One region of the Mesobacillus sp. AQ2 genome, then DNA from elsewhere that is predicted to be linked to it. Evidence: predicted binding sites of a transcription regulator. Region 1 holds the regulator's gene; the other holds the start of a gene.

The links. The regulator CtsR, encoded in region 1, represses protease genes until heat stress. The targets are predictions, from matches to a motif close to ATGGTCAATAAAGGTCAAACA.
Region 2: a site for CtsR is predicted at 5,294-5,314, ahead of clpP (ATP-dependent Clp endopeptidase proteolytic subunit ClpP). Genes of this name have one in related genera too.

What each region holds. Positions count from the first base shown of each region.
Region 1 is NZ_CP126080.1:106,896-114,538, reverse strand. Features, by position in the region: gene radA (DNA repair protein RadA) at 1-1,302, opposite strand, end outside; gene clpC (ATP-dependent protease ATP-binding subunit ClpC) at 1,534-3,972, opposite strand; gene mcsB (protein-arginine kinase McsB) at 3,977-5,059, opposite strand; gene mcsA (protein-arginine kinase activator protein McsA) at 5,062-5,607, opposite strand; gene QNH36_RS00560 (CtsR family transcriptional regulator) at 5,636-6,097, opposite strand; gene QNH36_RS00555 (hypothetical protein) at 6,271-6,450, shown strand; rRNA gene rrf (5S ribosomal RNA) at 6,708-6,823, opposite strand; rRNA gene QNH36_RS00545 (23S ribosomal RNA) at 7,048-7,643, opposite strand, start outside.
Region 2 is NZ_CP126080.1:4,207,571-4,215,213, reverse strand. Features, by position in the region: gene trxB (thioredoxin-disulfide reductase) at 1-168, shown strand, start outside; gene QNH36_RS21270 (NUDIX hydrolase) at 729-1,187, shown strand; gene rapZ (RNase adapter RapZ) at 1,271-2,164, shown strand; gene QNH36_RS21260 (gluconeogenesis factor YvcK family protein) at 2,161-3,144, shown strand; gene whiA (DNA-binding protein WhiA) at 3,251-4,198, shown strand; gene QNH36_RS21250 (HPr family phosphocarrier protein) at 4,218-4,475, shown strand; gene clpP (ATP-dependent Clp endopeptidase proteolytic subunit ClpP) at 4,531-5,136, opposite strand; tRNA gene QNH36_RS21240 (tRNA-Arg) at 5,498-5,569, shown strand; gene QNH36_RS21235 (anti-repressor SinI family protein) at 5,725-5,883, opposite strand; gene QNH36_RS21230 (TetR/AcrR family transcriptional regulator) at 6,035-6,634, opposite strand; gene rpoN (RNA polymerase factor sigma-54) at 6,860-7,643, shown strand, end outside.

The sequences.
Region 1 (7,643 bases):
TCCGCCAAGATTATTTTCTGGTAAAATAATTCTTTCGAAGCCCAGCTTGGCTGCTTCCTGAACACGCTGCTCGATTCTTGATACCCTTCGGACTTCCCCCGTGAGGCCAACCTCACCGATGATGCAATCAGAAGCACGAGTTGGCTTATCCCTGAAACTCGATGCGATGCTCACCGCTACAGCAAGGTCGATTGCCGGTTCATCCAGCTTCACCCCGCCGGCCACCTTCAAATACGCATCCTGATTGGCCAGAAGCAAACCGACGCGCTTTTCCAGCACCGCCATCAAAAGCGACACCCGATTATGGTCAATCCCGGTAGCCATCCTCCGAGGATTTCCAAAACTCGTCGGTGAAATCAGCGCCTGGATTTCAACCAGGACCGGCCGAGTTCCTTCCATCGAAGCGACAACCGTCGAACCGGAAGCACCCTGTGACCTTTCTTCCAAAAAGATCTCCGAAGGGTTCGCCACTTCCTCAAGGCCTGCTTCTTTCATCTCGAAAATGCCCATCTCATTCGTCGAGCCAAAACGGTTTTTCACCGCCCTGAGAATCCTGTATGTATGGTGCCTTTCTCCCTCAAAATAAAGAACGGTATCCACCATATGCTCAAGCAGCCTTGGACCGGCAATCGAACCTTCCTTCGTCACATGTCCGACGATGAAGATGGCGATGCCTTTTGTCTTCGCGATGCGCATCAGTTCCGCCGTACATTCCCTTACCTGCGACACGCTTCCCGGCGCAGAGGTAACTTCCGGATGGAAAATCGTCTGGATGGAATCGACGATGACAAAATCCGGATTGCTGTTTTCGATTGTCAGGCTGATTTCCTGCAGATTCGTTTCTGAATAGACAAAGAGATTGTCAGATGTGACTCCAAGCCTGTCAGCGCGCAGCTTCGTCTGCCTCATGGATTCCTCACCTGAAATATAAAGGACAGAATGAGCCTTTTTCGCCAGTTGATAGGATACCTGGAGCAAGAGTGTCGATTTTCCGATACCCGGATCTCCGCCGATCAAGACAAGTGATCCCCTGACAACGCCTCCGCCAAGCACGCGGTTCAATTCGTTGAGGTCCGTCTTAACCCTCGGTTCACTGACTGTTTCAATTGTAGTGATTGGTGTCGCCTTTGCCGCAATAGTGGTATTTCCTGTGTTTGCAAAAGCCCCCCTTCTTGTCGATCCAGTGCTTTCCACTTCCTCGACCATCTTATTCCATTGTCCGCAGCCCGGACATTTCCCCATCCATTTCGGAGATTCATAGCCGCATTCCTGGCACATGAATTTCGTTTTTCTTTTAGCCATTTTCTTAGCCTCTCAGTATAAATGTAGTTATCTATATAATAATGCTTAACAAGCAATAAAAGAAATGATAGCGGTTGGAGGATATATGTAATTTTCCAATGTTCTTTTCAGCAAGGCCAAAGCACATATCCTGTTGTTCATTTTTTTGCTGCTAATCAAACAGCCATATTGAAAAAAGGGGTACACGCATTTAAGTACGTATACCCCTTGAGTTTCACATGTTAAGCAATATTAGGACTTTGCGGATCCTTCCGGAGTCTTGACGACGAACTTCCCTTCTTCGACATCAATGACGACATTTTGCCCGGTAAGGACTGTTCCTTTCAGCAATTCTTCCGACAGCTGGTCTTCGATATGCTTCTGGATTGCCCTGCGCAATGGACGGGCTCCGTATTCCGGATCATAACCTTCTTCAGAAATCTTGTCTTTCGCCGCATCTGTGAGTTCAAGAGTGATTTCCTGTTCCCTCAAACGCTTCACAAGCTGATCGGACATCAGTGTCACGATTTCTTTCAGATGGGGTTTTTCAAGAGCATGGAACACGATAATTTCATCGATACGGTTCAGGAATTCCGGACGGAAGGCTTTTTTCAGCTCCTCCATGACTTTGCCCTTCATATCCTTGTAATCCTGTTCCCCATCCTGGATATTGAAACCGACATATTTATTGCGCTTCAATGCTTCAGCACCGACATTGGATGTCAGGATCATGATCGTATTGCGGAAATCGACTGTGCGTCCTTTAGAATCTGTCAAGCGTCCATCCTCAAGGACCTGCAGCAGAATATTGAACACATCTGGATGTGCTTTTTCAATTTCATCAAGCAGGATGACGGAATATGGCTTCCTGCGGACCTTTTCAGTCAGCTGGCCGCCTTCATCATATCCTACATAGCCTGGAGGCGAACCGACCAGACGAGATGTTGAATGCTTCTCCATATACTCGGACATATCGACGCGGATCATCGCATCCTCATCGCCAAACATGGACTCGGCAAGCGCCCTCGCCAATTCCGTTTTACCAACACCTGTCGGCCCAAGGAAGATGAATGAACCAATCGGGCGCTTAGGATCCTTCAAGCCTGCACGTGCACGTCTAACAGCCTTTGATACAGCCTTGACTGCCTCATCCTGTCCAATCACGCGTGAGTGTAGGATTTCCTCAAGATTCAACAGCTTATCTGTTTCAGTTTGTGCCAGCTTCGAAACAGGGATATTCGTCCAGCTGGAGACAACATTCGCGATGTCTTCCACTGTAACCTCACTGTTTTCCTTGCCTTGCTTTTCTTTCCAAGTCTTCTTCGTATTCTCAAGCTGCTCGCGCAGGCGTTGTTCTGTATCCCGTAAGGATGCCGCTTTTTCAAACTCCTGGCTTTGGACTGAAGCATCCTTTTCCTTGCGCACTTCCTCAAGCTTCACTTCAAGCTCCTTGAGGTTTGGAGGAGTTGTATAAGAGCGAAGACGGACCTTTGAACCTGCTTCATCAATCAGGTCAATCGCTTTATCCGGAAGGAAACGGTCTGAAATATAACGGTCAGACAGTTTTACCGCCGCTTCGATTGCCTCGTCTGTGATCGATACTCTATGGTGAGCTTCATAGCGGTCACGAAGCCCTTTTAAAATCTGGACAGATTCCTCTGCAGTTGGCTCATCCACTGTGATTGGCTGGAAGCGCCGTTCCAGCGCAGCATCTTTTTCAATATATTTACGGTATTCATCCAATGTCGTCGCCCCGATACATTGCAGCTCACCGCGGGCAAGTGATGGCTTCAGGATATTGGATGCATCGATCGCACCCTCTGCTCCGCCGGCACCGATCAACGTGTGAAGCTCATCGATGAAAAGGATGATATTCCCGGCCTGGCGGATTTCATCCATGACCTTTTTCAGACGGTCCTCAAATTCACCGCGGTATTTAGTGCCCGCAACAACTGTACCCATATCAAGAGTCATAACACGCTTGTCACGAAGGATTTCAGGCACTTCATTATTGACGATTTGCTGTGCCAGGCCTTCAGCGATCGCCGTTTTACCGACACCCGGCTCCCCGATCAGTACAGGGTTGTTCTTTGTCCGGCGGCTCAGCACTTCAATGACACGCTGGATTTCCTTGCTTCGGCCGATGACCGGATCAAGGCTGCCTTCCCTTGCGATGGCTGTCAAATCCCTTGCCAGACTATCAAGAGTCGGAGTATTGGCATTTGCCGTACCGCCTCCCTGATGGCCGGACGTTTCATTGCTGCCAAGCAGCTGAAGGACCTGCTGGCGCGCTTTATTCAGACTGACACCAAGATTGTTCAACACCCTGGCTGCAACGCCCTCTCCCTCACGAATCAAGCCAAGAAGGATGTGCTCTGTGCCTACATAGGAATGACCAAGCTTTCTCGCTTCATCCATGGAAAGTTCAATCACCTTCTTGGCTCTAGGAGTATAGTGGATTGTCTGGGATGTTTCCTGGCCGCGGCCAATCAGATTTTCCACTTCCTTCTGGATCTTCTCTGCGCCAAGGCCGAGACCATAAAGCGCCTTAGCTGCTATGCCCTCACCTTCACGCACAAGGCCAAGTAAGATGTGTTCTGTACCGATATTGTTATGTCCAAGGCGGATTGCCTCTTCCTGTGCGAGTGCCAATACTTTTTGTGCTCTCTCTGTAAATCGTCCAAACATCATAAGATCATCCTCCTGACTCGTCTTTTGTTTCCATTTTCAGTCGTTCTCTTATTAAAGCAGCTCTGCGGATATCCCGCTCATTCGGTCTTAACGGCCCTCCCGCATATTGCTGCAAAAAACCCGGCTGAGTCAAAATCATTAATTCATTCAAAATTGATTTCGATATATTCTTTATATAACCCATATCTATTCCAAGCCTTAAATCAGACAGGCATCGTGCAGCTTCCTTTGTCTCGATGATCCTGCTGTTGGCAAGCGTCCCGTAAGAGCGAAACACTCTGTCTTCTAATTGTATGTTCGAAGTCTTCGCTAATGCTTCCCGCGCCGACCTTTCCTGAGATATTATCTGGCCGACGACACTTTTCAAATCATCCACGATATCATCTTCCGATTTTCCAAGCGTGATCTGGTTCGATATTTGAAAGATATTGCCCAGTGCTTCACTGCCCTCACCGTAAATACCTCTTACCACCAAACCCAGCTGGTTAATCGCCGGGACAATCCGGTTCATTTGCTGAGTCAGAACGAGGCCCGGCAGGTGCATCATCACCGATGCCCTCAGGCCAGTTCCTGCATTCGTCGGGCAGCTGGTCAGATAGCCAAATTTTTCATCAAAAGCATAGTTCACATACTCTTCAAGCCAGTCATCGATTTCATTGGCAGCCTTTAAAGCTTCAGTTAACTGGAAGCCCGGGAATAAACATTGAATCCTTATATGATCCTCTTCATTGATCATGATGCTAATTTCTTCATTACCCGACAAGAGCACTGCACCATGAACAGCGTTTTCCGCTAAATGCGGGCTGATTAAATGCTTCTCGACCAAAACCCGTTTCTTCATAGGTGGTATCTCATCCATTTTGATCATTTCCAGCTGTCCAAAGCCAGCTGCAGAAGTTTGGCTGGCACGCTCCATGATCGTGCCGATGACCGCCTCTGCCTCTCCATCGGTGAACAAGGTGGGAAAGTTATATTCATCAAGATTTCTTGCAAAACGGATGCGAGAGCTTAGGACAATATCTGAATCAGGACCATCATCACTCATCCAGGAGCTGACAGCCTGATTGATGAACTTCTCCAATGACAAGGCTACTCCCCTCCCTCTTGACCTGCTGACAATTTCCTTTCGAGTTCCCTTATCTGGTCCCTCGTCCCGGCAGCTTGCTCAAATTCTTCCTCAGAAATTTGGTGCTTTAGGGTCTGCTTAAGATGATCGATTGTCTTCCTTAAATGAAGGTCACCGCCGATCCTTTTCGGTATTTTTCCATTGTGCATGGAATTTCCGCTATGGAGTCTCCTGACAATTGGCGTCAATTGCTCCCGAAAAGCATCATAGCAGGTCGCACAGCCAAACCGGCCTACTTTTACAAACTGCGGAAATGTCATCGAGCACTGAGGGCACTGAGCAACTTGCTCAGTCTCAAAAGCTTCCTTTTTTTGTTCAAAAGCAGGCTCCATATTCAATAAACCGGCCAGCAAACTATTGATCGAAAAAGCAGGGCCATTGCTCATCATGAACAAGTCACCTTTTTCCTGTGCACACTTTTCGCACAAGTGCAGTTCCGACTTTTCCCCATTTGAGTAATTCGTGAAGTGCAGCGTTGCCGGCCTTTGATTGCACTGTTGGCAAATCAATGCCCTCACCTCTTTGTCTGCTTTGGTATTATTTATACTTCAATGCCATCAGCATCGCCTTCAACATTCTCGCTCTCAGCTCATCCCGCTGCGGCAGCTCGATATACAGGACAGACCTGTCGAGTACACTCAGCATGATTTTTGCTTCACGGTCTGTGACTACATCTTCCTCAACAAGCCGGTAGATGACATCTTCAGCACTGCTTTGCGAAATTCTCGTCCGAATCAAAGACAGTAAATCATCAATCAAGTGTGCATGATCATAAGCCTGGACTTTGATGATCCGGATATAGCCGCCGCCACCCCGTTTGCTCTCAACAAGATAGCCTCTTTCAATCGTGAATCTTGTATTGATAACATAATTGATCTGGGACGGCACGCATTGAAATTTATCGGCGATTTCACTTCGTTTGATTTCCAAAATGTCTTTATCGCTCATTTCCAAAACCTGCTTAAGGTAATTCTCAATGATGTCCGATATATTCCTCACTAAACCTCCCCCAATCTGACTTTGACTATATTTGACATTAATTATACAAAAAAATATTTTTTGTTGCAATCAATGCATCTTGTATTATTTTCGCCAAAATTATGTATGCCAAAACATGCCAATGAGGGGTGTGTTGGTTATTATACCCATTTCAGAGGGGGCGGAAACTTGTAATGAGAAAAGGAAATGAGATTTTTCGTAACATTATATGGGCAGGCGGAATCAATAGTGACTCTATCCGTGAGATAACTGGAGGGTGGTATTTGCTTGTGGGAAAAAGAGGATTTGGTGCTGATTCTAGGGTTATTTCATATCAAGCTAGGCGTTTTTGTTTGAAAATGTTTGCCAAATGAGTAGTTTTTACGGTAAAAGTGTACCTAAGAGTTCTTTTACGAGGATCCATTCAGAATTTTATTGGCGATTTTTTGATTTTATCGACCACATTTTCGAAATTATCGGCGGATTTACAAATATATCGACCAAATCCAGAGATATATCGACCACTTTGACAAAGATATCAACCAACCTGGCTAAACGGAAAAATTCTGCTTCTCATGAAAATTTGATCAAAACACAAAAAAAGAACAGCCATTCAGCTGTTCTTTCGTGTGCCCGGCGGCGTCCTACTCTCACAGGGGGAAACCCCCAACTACCATCGGCGCTGAGAAGCTTAACTTCCGTGTTCGGTATGGGAACGGGTGTGACCTTCTCGCCATCGCCACCAGACTATTTGGTTTGAGGTTTTAGTTATTTTGCTACCGCAAAAAACTTTGTACCCTCAAAACTAGATAATGTGTAAGAAGAAATCAAGAGAATCGAATGATCATTGTCCAGCTCCGGCTCCTAGCCTCTCGAGTCGCTTCGGTCCATCCGCCGAAGTCAAAGAACGACTTCAACTGCTGGCCCTCCAGCGCTTGTCGAGGCTGTACAGTCGCCTACGCTTTTCGTATTTGGTTAAGTCCTCGAACGATTAGTATCAGTCAGCTCCACACGTCACCGCGCTTCCACCTCTGACCTATCAACCTGATCATCTTTCAGGGTTCTTACTAGCTTGCGCTATGGGAAATCTCATCTTGAGGGGGGCTTCATGCTTAGATGCTTTCAGCACTTATCCCGTCCGCACATAGCTACCCAGCGATGCCTTTGGCAAGACAACTGGTACACCAGCGGTGCGTCCATCCCGGTCCTCTCGTACTAAGGACAGCTCCTCTCAAATTTCCTGCGCCCACGACGGATAGGGACCGAACTGTCTCACGACGTTCTGAACCCAGCTCGCGTACCGCTTTAATGGGCGAACAGCCCAACCCTTGGGACCGACTACAGCCCCAGGATGCGATGAGCCGACATCGAGGTGCCAAACCTCCCCGTCGATGTGGACTCTTGGGGGAGATAAGCCTGTTATCCCCGGGGTAGCTTTTATCCGTTGAGCGATGGCCCTTCCATGCGGAACCACCGGATCACTAAGCCCGACTTTCGTCCCTGCTCGACTTGTAGGTCTCGCAGTCAAGCTCCCTTGTGCCTTTACACTCTGCGAATGATTTCCAAC
Region 2 (7,643 bases), 700 kb from region 1:
ACGAATGAACAAATGGAAACAAAGGTTCCCGGCATTTTTGCAGCTGGTGACATCCGTGAAAAAACGCTGCGCCAAATCGTGACCGCGACAGGCGACGGAAGTATCGCTGCTCAAAACGCCCAGCATTATGTTGAGGAATTGATCGAGGAATTGAAAGCGAACGCTTAATATACAAATGTCCGGCCCGCCGCAATGATTTGGCGGGCTTTTAATTTAATTAGAACTGGAAAAAACATCACACCGCGGCATAAATTAACAAAAAGTAATTATTTATTAATTCTTCTGTAACAGTAGTGAAACAATCATGGGGTATTATAGGAGTAGAAATTGACCCCCTTTTAAAAATATAATCCTTTGACGGCACAGGTTATCCTGTGCTCTTTTTTTATACATAAAAATGAAACAGGCATTTGCAAGCGAATATAACACTTTTTATATTGGGAAATTTTCGCGGGTCATTGTCTTTACACTTCATAAAAATTATCCCGCTTTATAAAAAGAACTTTTCTTGTCAAAAATATCATCTTTCTATTCATTGTGGGTAAAAACTAAAAATAGTATAATGGAAAGAATAAAATGTCCGGCAAATGACGAATGACTGTGGTTTCATAGAAAATTTTGCTAAAAGGCTTATATGTCCGGAATCCATTAAAATGAGAAACAAGCAGACGAACCGCCCTTTTTGCGGCGGGACTTTTCTTGCGCATATAGATGAAGAGGTGGATTTGATGCAGCGCGTCACGAATTGTGTTTTAGTGAAAGAGGATAAAATTTTGCTTTTGCAGAAGCCGCGCCGCAATTGGTGGGTGGCTCCTGGCGGAAAGATGGAACCTGGTGAGACTGTCAAGGATTCCTGTGTCAGGGAATTCCGTGAAGAAACAGGGATTTACCTGCGTAATCCCCAAATCAAAGGGATCTTCACATTCGTCATCAAGGAAGATGATCAGGTAGTTTCTGAGTGGATGATGTTCACTTTTTATGCCACTGAGGCAGACGGGATCAATCTTGATGTTTCCGACGAAGGCACCATTTCCTGGCACGAGCTTGATGATATTAAGGATTTGCCAATGGCAGCAGGAGATTATCATATTCTTGAATATATGATTCATGGACAAGGAATCATTTATGGCAACTTTACTTATACACCGGATTTTGAGCTGATCAGCTACAGGCTCGATCCGAATTGATACGATAAAAAATGGCTGTTTTCGTATTGGCGGCTGCCTTTCAACGAAAAGGCCTTAATAACTAATTTTCAGGGGGAAGAGAAATGAGTACCGGTTCAACTACTGATACCCAACTGGTCATCATAACAGGTATGTCTGGCGCGGGGAAAACGGTCGCAATCCAGAGTTTTGAGGACCTTGGCTTTTTCTGTGTCGACAATCTGCCGCCGACATTGCTGCCGAAATTCCTTGAGTTGATGAAGGAATCTGGCACAAAAATGAATAAGGTGGCATTGGTCATGGATTTGCGCGGGCGCGAATTCTTTGATTCCCTGTTCAAGGCGCTTGATGAACTTGCGGAAACTTCATGGGTGACGCCACAGGTGCTGTTCCTGGATGCAGATGACTCTACACTCGTCCGCCGTTATAAAGAAACGAGACGTTCGCATCCACTTGCTCCATCAGGCTTGCCGCTTGAAGGCATCCAGCTTGAACGCGAGCTGCTGGAAGAACTGAAGGGCCGAGCACAGCTTATTTATAAAACAACCGGCATGAAACCAAAGGACCTCCGCGAAAAAATCCTTGAAGAGTTCTCGGTGAACAAAAAGACGATTTTTACCGTGAATGTGATGTCCTTTGGGTTCAAGCATGGATTACCGATAGATGCCGACCTCGTTTTCGATGTCCGCTTCTTGCCGAACCCGCATTATATTGAACATATGCGTCCAAAAACTGGTCTTGATGAAGATGTATCGACATACGTTTTAAAATGGAACGAGACATCCAAGTTCCTTGAAAAGGTGCTAGACCTCTTGAGCTTCATGCTTCCGCATTATAAGCGGGAAGGCAAGGCGCAGCTGGTCATCGCCATCGGCTGCACGGGAGGCCAGCATCGTTCAGTAGCGCTGGCTGAACATATCGCCAAATATTTCGAGAAAGACTATCATACCCGCGTGACACACCGTGATATCGATAAAAGGAAGGGACTTACGACATGATGACAGATGGATTGCCAAGAATCGTCATCATTGGAGGCGGAACAGGCCTCCCAGTCCTGCTCCGGGGCTTGAAAAAGCATCCGGTCGACATCACTGCGATTGTCACAGTGGCTGATGATGGCGGAAGTTCGGGCCGCCTGCGGGAAGATATGCAGATTCCCCCTCCAGGCGATATCAGGAATGTCCTGGCTGCCCTTTCGGATGTGGAGCCGCTGATTGAAGAAATGTTCCAGCATCGCTTCAATACATCCAATGAATTATCTGGCCACTCACTCGGCAACCTGATCCTGGCGGCGATGACGTCGATTACCGGCAATTTCGTCCATGCAATCCAGGAGATGAGCAAGGTGCTGAATGTGCGCGGAAAAGTCCTGCCGGCAGCAAACAGGAGTGTCATGCTGAATGCGGTGATGGAGGATAACAGCATTGTCAGGGGCGAATCGAAAATTCCTTACTCAGGGAAAAGAATCAAGCGGGTTTTCCTGAATCCTGAAGGCGTAAAGCCATTGCCTGAGACGCTCCAGGCGATCAGGGAAGCAGATTTGATTGTCATCGGACCAGGCAGCTTATATACAAGCATCCTGCCAAACCTGCTCGTGAAAAGGCTTGGCAAGGAAGTATGCAAAGCGAAGGCGCGCAAGGTGTATATCTGCAACCTGATGACCCAGGCGGGAGAGACGCATGATTTTGCGGCAAGTGACCATATTAAAGCGATTTATGATCATATGGATTGTGCTTTTATCGATACGATTTTGGTAAACAGTGAGACCATCCCTCCTGATGTCGAGCTGCGATATAAGGAAGAGCTTGCCCAGCCTGTCGTTTTTGATCTGGACCGGCTGAATTCTTTAGGAGTCGAGGTCGTACAGGATGAAATCGCAGAGCTGGATGGCAATGTCATCAGGCATGATACAAAAAAAGTTTCAGAAATTTTATATTCTATGATAATAGATGAAACCAAAAAGAGGTATAACGCGTAGATATAGGATGCAAGCGTTTGTCTCGAGAAAAGAAGATTTTAAAAAAGACAACTGCTGCGCTTGCGTGAACAAGGGCGCCAGCACCAAATAACCAGGGGGTGAAGAGGTGTCGTTCGCTTCGGAAACAAAAAAAGAACTCACGAATATTGACGTGAAGGGCTGCTGCGCCAATGCGGAACTGTCCGCTTTGATCCGGATGAATGGTTCCCTTTCCTTCTCTAATCGCAAACTCATCGTAGACGTACAGACTGAAAATGCCGCGATTGCCAGGCGGATCTATACCCTGATCAAGAAAAGCTATCAGGTACAGGTAGAGCTTTTGGTGCGAAAGAAGATGCGGCTGAAAAAAAATAATGTTTATATTGTCCGCCTGAAGGAATCAGCCAGAGAAATTTTGGAGGATTTAAAGATTTTAGGAGAAGGCTTTGAAATTAACTATGAAATTTCACCTGAATTGGTGAAAAAGAAATGTTGTAAGCGTTCTTATTTAAGAGGAGCTTTCCTTGCAGGAGGTTCGGTAAATAACCCGGAAACTTCCTCCTACCATCTTGAGATTGCCTCGATGTATCAGGAGCATAATGATTCATTATGTGAGTTGATGAACACGTTTGGACTCAACAGCAAAACGCTGGAACGGAAAAAAGGATTTATCACCTACTTGAAGGAAGCGGAAAAAATCACTGAGTTCTTGAACATCGTTGGCGCCCATAATGCGCTGCTGCGTTTTGAGGATATCCGGATTGTCCGTGATATGAGAAATTCGGTTAACCGTCTCGTAAATTGTGAAACGGCTAACTTGAATAAAACAATTGGGGCTGCCCTAAGACAGGTAGAGAATATCCGCTACATACGGGATACAGTCGGCCTGCAAATTTTACCGGATAAGCTGAGGGAGATTGCTCAGCTCCGTGTCGATTACCAGGATGTCACCCTGAAAGAGCTGGGCGAAATGGTCAGCGGGGGAAGTATCAGCAAATCAGGAATCAATCACCGGCTGCGAAAAATTGATGAGATAGCAGATAAACTGCGTGCCGGGCAAACTATAAATAAATAGGGATAGAGGAGGAAAAGCAATGGTTGAAAAACAAGTGGAAGTCAAATTGAAAACTGGGCTGCAAGCACGTCCCGCTGCATTATTCGTGCAGGAAGCAAACAGGTTCTCATCCGATATTTTTCTAGAGAAGGATGGGAAAAAGGTAAACGCAAAAAGCATCATGGGCTTGATGAGTCTTGCAGTAAGTGCCGGCGCATCAGTGAACCTGATCGCGGATGGAAATGACGAAGAAGAAGCCGTGTCGAAATTGGCTGAATACATCCAGAACGAAAATTAAGCTGAAAAGAACCATAAAAAACTCGCTCCGTTTAAAGAGCGAGTTTTGGTTTTGATTATTTATCCTTTTTTTCTTCCAATACGTTGCGACTGATGATCTGGTCGACAAGACCGTATTCCTTCGCACGCTCAGCTGTCATGAAGTTGTCGCGGTCAGTATCTTTCGCGATGACTTCAAGCGGCTGGCCAGTACGCTCGGAAAGGATGCCATTCAGCTTTTCACGAAGGAAAAGGATACGCTTCGCAGCGATTTCGATTTCAGTCGCCTGTCCCTGTGCACCGCCAAGTGGCTGGTGGATCATGACTTCGGCGTTTGGAAGTGCATAACGCTTGCCTTTTGTTCCGGCAGCCAGAAGGAATGCACCCATGGATGCAGCCATACCGATGCAGATTGTCTGTACATCCGGCTTGATGAACTGCATAGTATCGTAGATTGCCATACCGGCAGTGATGCTGCCGCCCGGGCTATTGATGTAGATGGAAATGTCTTTTTCCGGATTTTCAGCTTCCAGGAAAAGCAGCTGGGCTACGATTGAGTTAGCAACATTGTCATCAATGCCGCTTCCCAGCATAATGATGCGATCCTTTAAAAGGCGGGAATAAATATCATATGCCCTTTCGCCCCGATTCGTTTGTTCAATAACTGTAGGAATCAAGTTCATGTTTGTTTTCCTCCTTTAACGTAAAATCATTTCACCGCTTTAAAATAGGTTTTATAGTCCCTTTTTAAAGCAAATGACTGCCCTTAAATAGACAGATTGCAGGCTGGCATAAACTGGTTCGTTTGCCAGAACACCTATGTAGTTTAATGATACACGCATGGTCAATAAAGGTCAAACGAATCGCTTTTAAAGCCTGCATAAACTGTTCGACAATATTTATATTCCAATTTACTGTACCGTATCCATCTTACCCAAGATTGTCATTTTTAAACAAAGGGCTTGCACTGCTGGCAAAAAATCATTCTTGCAAACCGTGAAGACTTATCCTATAATAGGTAAGCGTAACGCTAACTTCAAACATGCCCTCGTGGTGCAACGGATAGCACGTAAGATTCCGGTTCTTGAGATGTGGGTTCGATTCCTGCCGAGGGCGTTACAAAAAAATGAGTTCCTATGTTTGTATGAGTTTTATACAGGCGTGGGAACTTTTTTTGTTTTGGTATTCATTCAACTGCTGCTAACCCTATGGGTACAATCCCTGAGGAAAGGGATTTTTGTTTTAACGATACATGCGAAATCGCATGTGTTTTAAGGACTCGGCCGTAAAAACTCCGATTTAGATTTTTGGTATGAGACGTCTTCTAAAGAACCCTGCTGGAGAAACTGCCGGACCTCCTCTATAGGAATCCCCATTTGTTTAGCCTGCATCATTAAGTACAACCACTCTTGTTCTAACTCTCTTTCCATGATTCATTCTCCTCCACTCAAATTAGGTCTTTTCCAAATCAATTTGATCTTTCCCACGGTATTCAGTGATTTTTGGCGTTCGCCAATCCAGTGGTATTCAAGGAGATGTAATTATGGCGATGCAAGGGTCAATTCCAATAGCGAAAAATGATCAGACGCTTTTCGGTAACATTCCGTTTAGAAGAAGTTGAACAATCTCAGAAGAAAGTTCTTCAGGAGTTTTTATTCCGGGAAATAATTTGGTCATCGTGAGGCGCTCGATAATGCCAATCAAAATATCTGACACCAAATCCATGTCGAGTTCAGTCTGAAAAATACCATTTTCAGCTTCAAACATTAAGTTTTCTCTTATCTGGACCGCTAACTGTTTTTTCAATTCTTTAGACTCTTGAGGATGATAGAAACCAATTAGTGTTAAATCTCGATTCTCAATAAAGAAAGTAAAGATTCCTGTTAAGCCTTTACTAATCGTCGTTGATAAGGAGTCAGGATTAACTCCGGGTTCTAATCGACTTTCTTTTGTGAGATGAAAAAGCCTTTTGCGAAACGAGTCGATTAATTCCTTGAAAATTGCCTCTTTACTTTTAAAGTAAAGGTAGAATGTTGGCTGGGTTAAGCCTGCCTTTTGAACGATTGTGCTGATTTTGGTTTCGTAATAACCTTTTTGGGCAAACTCTTCTGCAGCGATTGTAAGCAGCAAAGCCCGGCTTTGTTCACCGCTAGCCCCTTTCTTCCTGCCTCTTTTACTCATTTAATAACACCTTCTAAAATATATTACTCAATAGTATTATCTTATAATTAATATAGCTGAGTCAACTGAAATTTCAGACAATAAATTAAAATCGCCTGACATATTTATCCCTTTCGTTAATGCTATATTGACACTGGTGAAACATGAGAGTTTTCTTGTCATGCCAAATTCTTTCCATACACCAAACCCGGTTTATCATGTAAAATGAGTGCAGGGGTGATTTAGATGGATCTGAAAGCTGGATTGTTTCAAAAACAGACGTTAAAATTGGCGATGACTCAGGAGCTGACCCAGGCAATTGCGCTTTTGCAGTACTCAGCCCAGGAGCTTGCGGCTTTTCTTGAAGCTAAATCGATGGAAAATCCCCTGCTGCAAGTAGACTTTAAAAATATCACTAATTTTGATTCGAATATGGATCGTAAGAGAAAAGGTACAAAAAGGACATTCGAACGGGACCAGAAAAATTTGATTGAACAGATTGGTTCTGGCGAGAGTGAGACGCTTGAAGAATATCTTCATGCCCAGCTAAACTCCTTAAAAGCATCGCCAGAGGAAAAACTGATATTACCAGTGTTGATTGAAAACATAGATGAAAACGGTTACTTGAAAATGGATCGCAATGATCTTGCAAAAAGGTTTGCTATGGATGAGGAAATCATTGATTCCGCCTATTTCAAGCTGCAATCATTGGATCCCGCCGGTATTGCGGCAGGAGACCTTCAGGAGTGCCTGCTGCTCCAGCTGACAAGGCAGAAGCGGACATCAGCCAATCAGCTGGCGATCACGATCATCCGGGACCACTTCCTTCTCTTTGCTGAAAAAAAGTGGAAAGCACTCTCGAAAATGCTGAATATAGAATTGAAGGATATCCAGAAGGTCCATGACGAGATCCAAAAGCTTAATCCGAAACCAGGGGCAGCTTTCCAGCGTGGAAAGGCAGCCTATATTGTTCCGGATGTAGTGGTGAAACGTGAAGGCGATGAACTTTCTGTAAGCATATATGATGCTT